Regions from separate parts of the Streptomyces sp. NTD91 genome, predicted to be linked through region 2. Evidence: riboswitches for the same ligand, from Rfam matches in the RefSeq annotation. Region 2 holds a riboswitch; the other holds the start of a gene.
What was found. Region 2 has a riboswitch for glycine ahead of gcvT (glycine cleavage system aminomethyltransferase GcvT). Riboswitches for the same ligand answer to the same signal wherever they lie in the genome.

Region 1 (2,384 bases), on a different contig from region 2:
AGCGGGCGGAGCCGGAGGAGCGGTCGTGGCGGGCCGGGCAGGACGTGCGGCACGCGGAGTACGGGCACGGGTGGGTGCAGGGGAGCGGGCTGGGGCGGGTGACGGTGCGGTTCGAGACGCCGCTGTCCCCTCCGGGGCGGGTGCGGACGTTCTCCGTCGACGATCCCGTGCTGGAGTCCGCCGATCCGTTGCCGCTGGTCTCGGACTCGGCCCGTTCGCCCGCTCGAGCCGGTCCCTCGAGCAGTGAACGACACGGCGCTCCGCCCCGGGCACCGGGGAGGAGTCACGTCTCCTCAGAACCCGCCAGTTTGCCGAAGTCGTGGTCCGCTACGGACGGGGGTGAGGCCACGTCCAGGCCGTAGTGGTGGTAGAGCTGGAGTTCCTGTTCGGGGGAGAGGTGGCGGCCCACGCCGAAGTCGGGGGCGTCCTTGATCAGGGCGCGGTCGAAGGGGACGTGGAGGGAGCCGTCGATCAGCTCGCTCGGTTCCAGGGGGACGAATGCGTCGCGGGAGAACAGGCCGGTGCGTATGGCCGCCCACTCGGGGACGCCGGTCGCGTCGTCGAGGTAGACCTCGTCTATGGTGCCGATCTTGGCGCCATTGCGGTCGAACGCCTTGCAGCCGATCAGGTTACGCGGATCGATCTCGGTCAGCACGGTCCCTCTCCCTCCACTTGGTCGCGACTCATCCGTAAGCACTACAAAAGAGCACATTCAGGCAGGCGGCCACTCGAGGACCCCGGTGCGGACCCCGCTGGTAGGCTGACAGCGGCTGCTGACCCCGTGCGGGAGAGTCCTCCGACCCACCTCGGAGGCGCCGAAGGAGCAAATCCTCCCCGGAATCTCTCAGGCTCACGTACCGCACGGACGAGGTCACTCTGGAAAGCAGGGCGGGTGTCGACAGCACCGGCTCTCACCGACGGTGAAAGCCGGGGCATACCCGGTGAAGCTCTCAGGTTGAGATGACAGAGGGGGAGGCCGTCCGGGCACCCGTGCCGTGGTGCCCTTCGAAGGTCGCGTCAGACCAGGAGGCCTCCGCAATGACCGCCCACCGCATTCCGCTCTCGGAGCTCGAAGCGGGCATCCCGTTCGAGCAGCGCCACATCGGGCCCGACCAGGAGGCGCGGGCCAAGATGCTCGCGCACGTCGGATACGGCTCGCTGGACGAGCTGACCGCCGCAGCGGTCCCGGATGTGATCAAGAACGCCGGCGCCCTCGACCTGCCGGGCGCCCGCACCGAGGCCGAGGTGCTCGCCGAACTGCGCGCGCTCGCCGACCGCAACCAGGTCCTCGACTCCATGATCGGCCTGGGGTACTACGGGACGTTCACGCCGCCCGTCATCCTGCGCAACGTCATGGAGAACCCGGCCTGGTACACGGCCTACACGCCGTACCAGCCGGAGATCTCCCAGGGCCGGCTCGAAGCGCTGCTGAATTTCCAGACCACGGTCGCCGACCTCACCGGCCTGCCCACCTCCGGTGCCTCCCTCCTCGACGAGGGCACCGCCGCCGCCGAGGCCATGGCGCTGTCCCGGCGCATGGGCAAGAACAAGAAGGGCCTCTTCCTGGTCGACGCGGACACCCTGCCGCAGACCATCGCGGTCATCCAGACCCGTGCCGAACCGGCCGACGTCGAGGTCGTCGTCGCCGACCTCTCCGCGGGCATCCCGGCCGAGGTCGCCGCGCGCGAGATCAACGGCGTGCTGATCCAGTACCCGGGCGCCTCGGGTGCCGTACGGGACATCAAGCCGGTCATCGACCAGGCGCACCGGTTGGGCGCGCTCGTCACCGTCGCCGCCGACCTGCTCGCCCTGACCCTGCTGACCTCTCCGGGCGAGCTGGGCGCCGACATCGCCGTGGGCACCACCCAGCGCTTCGGCGTGCCGATGGGCTTCGGCGGTCCGCACGCCGGCTACATGGCCGTGCACGAGAAGTTCGCGCGCAGCCTCCCCGGCCGTCTCGTGGGCGTCTCCGTCGACGCCGATGGCAACAAGGCCTACCGCCTCGCGCTGCAGACCCGTGAGCAGCACATCCGCCGCGAGAAGGCCACCAGCAACATCTGCACCGCGCAGGTGCTGCTCGCCGTGATGGCCGGCATGTACGCCGTCTACCACGGTCCGGAAGGCCTCAGGACCATCGCCCGCCGCACGCACCGGTACGCCACCCTCCTCGCCGAGGGGCTGAAGGCCGGTGGCGTGGAGATCGTGCACGGTGCCTTCTTCGACACCCTCACCGCGCGTGTGCCCGGCAAGGCCGCCGAGGTCGTCGCCGCCGCCCGGGAGAACGGCGTCAACCTGCACCTGGCCGACGCCGACCACGTCTCGATCGCCTGCGACGAGACCACCAAGCGGGCCCAGCTCGCCGCCGTGTGGTCCGCCTTCGGCGT
Region 2 (2,384 bases):
ACGACGCCCTCGCCGGTGCGCAGGGCGCGGCGCAGTCCGGCGATGGGGGTGCCCCCCGCGCGAGCGGAGCCGAGCGTGGGGGAGGGCGAGGCGGACCAGGGGGGCGGTGGAGGGGGTACGGGAGGCGGCCTGCGCGCACGTCCCGGCGGTCGCGGGTGTGCTGGGAGTCGACACGACGACCGGGAACCGCGCGGTTCATGAGGGTGGACCTGCCGCTGCCGGGCAGGCCGGTGACCACGACCGGGTCACGGGGGCCGGAGAGCAGGGTGCGCGGGACGCGACCGGCGCGCTCGCGCAGGTCGCGGACGACCGGGTCCGGGGCGGCCGGCTGCCCGGGCACCGCGACGCCGGTGACGTGCACCGGGTCCTGTTCACCGTGATCGTCCTCCCCTGTCGGCCGGTGCTCCTCCTGCCCGCAGTCCGTAAAGAGAAGGTGATGGACGATGTCGCCACCAGGGTCCGGGGCCTGCCACAGGTCGGTTACAAAAGCCCGCCCGCCGTGCGATGATGTGGCCGCCAACTGCATACCGGCCGCTTGAATCCGCGCGGGAGAGTCCCTGGCAGCACAGATGCCGGGGCGCCGAAGGAGCAAGTCCCTCCCTTGAATCTCTCAGGCCCCGTTACCGCGCGGGCGAGGCACATCTGAAAAGCGGGCCGCTCTACGACAGTGGCTCCACCCACGGTGCAAGCCGTGATCGTCCCTGTGGCGGTCCCGGCGAACCTCTCAGGTTCCGATGACAGATGGGGAGGAACGTTCCTCGCCCGTCCTGTTTCGCCCTGGGAGACGACCGACCGATGAGCAGCACTGAACTCCGTCACACCGCGCTCGATGCCGTGCATCGCGCGCTCGGTGCGACGATGACCGACTTCGCCGGCTGGGACATGCCGCTGCGCTACGGCTCCGAGCGCGACGAGCACATCGCCGTGCGGACGAAGGCGGGCCTGTTCGACCTCTCCCACATGGGCGAGATCGCCGTCACCGGTGCGGAGGCGGCCGCCTTCCTGAACCACGCCCTGGTCGGCAACATCGCCTCCGTCGGCGTGGGCCGCGCCCGCTACACCATGATCTGCCGGGCCGACGGCGGCATCCTGGACGACCTGATCGTCTACCGGCTCGCCGAGACCGAGTACATGGTCGTCGCGAACGCCTCCAACGCCCAGGTGGTGCTGGACGCCCTCACCGAGCGCGCCGCCGGCTTCGACGCCGAGGTCCGCGACGACCGGGACGCCTACGCACTGATCGCCGTCCAGGGCCCCGAGTCCCCCGGCATCCTGAAGTCGCTCACCGACGCCGACCTCGACGGCCTCAAGTACTACGCCGGGCTGCCCGGCACGGTCGCCGGCGTCCCTGCGCTGATCGCCCGCACCGGGTACACCGGCGAGGACGGTTTCGAGCTGTTCGTGAAGCCCGAGCACGCCGTCGAGCTGTGGCAGGCGCTGACCAGGGCCGGCGAGGGCGTCGGCCTGGTGCCGTGCGGCCTGTCCTGCCGGGACACCCTGCGCCTGGAGGCGGGCATGCCGCTGTACGGGCACGAGCTGACCACCGAGCTGACCCCCTTCGACGCCGGGCTCGGCCGTGTGGTGAAGTTCGAGAAGGAGGGCGACTTCGTCGGGCGCGAGGCGCTCCGGCAGGCCGCCGCACGGGCTGAGGAGAACCCGCCGCGGATCCTCGTCGGCCTGGTCGCCGAGGGCCGCCGCGTTCCGCGGGCCGGGTATGCCGTCGTCGCGGGCGGTGAGGTGATCGGCGAGGTCACCTCCGGCGCTCCCTCCCCCACCCTGGGCAAGCCGATCGCCATGGCGTACGTCGACGCGGCGCACGCGGCGCCGGGCACCGAGGGCGTCGGCGTGGACATCCGGGGCAGCCACGAGCCGTACGAGGTCGTGGCGCTGCCGTTCTACAAGCGCCAGAAGTAGACACTGGGCGCGGTCACTGTGTGACCCCGCGCACGTCCCGCTGCTCCCCAGCGGCCTCACCAGTCCCCCCGTCATCATCACTCCCGCGCGTACAGGAGAATTCAGGCCATGAGCAACCCCCAGCAGCTGCGCTACAGCAAGGAGCACGAGTGGCTGTCGCCCGCCGAGGACGGCGTGTCGACGGTCGGCATCACCGAGTTCGCGGCGAACGCGCTCGGCGATGTCGTCTACGCCCAGCTCCCCGAGGTCGGCTCCACCGTGGCTGCGGGCGAGACCTGCGGCGAACTGGAGTCCACGAAGTCGGTCTCCGACCTGTACTCCCCGGTCACCGGTGAGGTCACCGAGATCAACGAGGACGTCGTCAACGACCCGTCGCTGGTGAACTCCGAGCCCTTCGAGGGCGGCTGGCTGTTCAAGGTGCGCGTCACGGAGGAGCCGGCCGACCTGCTCTCCGCCGACGAGTACACCGC

Region 1: linked by a shared signal. The riboswitch ahead of gcvP (aminomethyl-transferring glycine dehydrogenase) and the one ahead of gcvT (glycine cleavage system aminomethyltransferase GcvT) in region 2 are both predicted to bind glycine.

Annotation. Positions count from the first base shown of each region.
Region 1 covers NZ_JCAJZW010000007.1:10,019-12,402, forward strand. Annotated here, with positions in the region: gene AC5WRT_RS10285 (DNA polymerase IV) at 1-362, shown strand, start outside; gene AC5WRT_RS10290 (PRC-barrel domain-containing protein) at 284-655, opposite strand; glycine riboswitch at 775-870, shown strand; gene gcvP (aminomethyl-transferring glycine dehydrogenase) at 1,039-2,384, shown strand, end outside.
Region 2 covers NZ_JCAJZW010000003.1:287,412-289,795, forward strand. Annotated here, with positions in the region: partial or broken gene AC5WRT_RS05840 (AAA family ATPase) at 1-361, opposite strand, end outside; glycine riboswitch at 537-636, shown strand; glycine riboswitch at 637-751, shown strand; gene gcvT (glycine cleavage system aminomethyltransferase GcvT) at 796-1,914, shown strand; gene gcvH (glycine cleavage system protein GcvH) at 2,023-2,384, shown strand, end outside.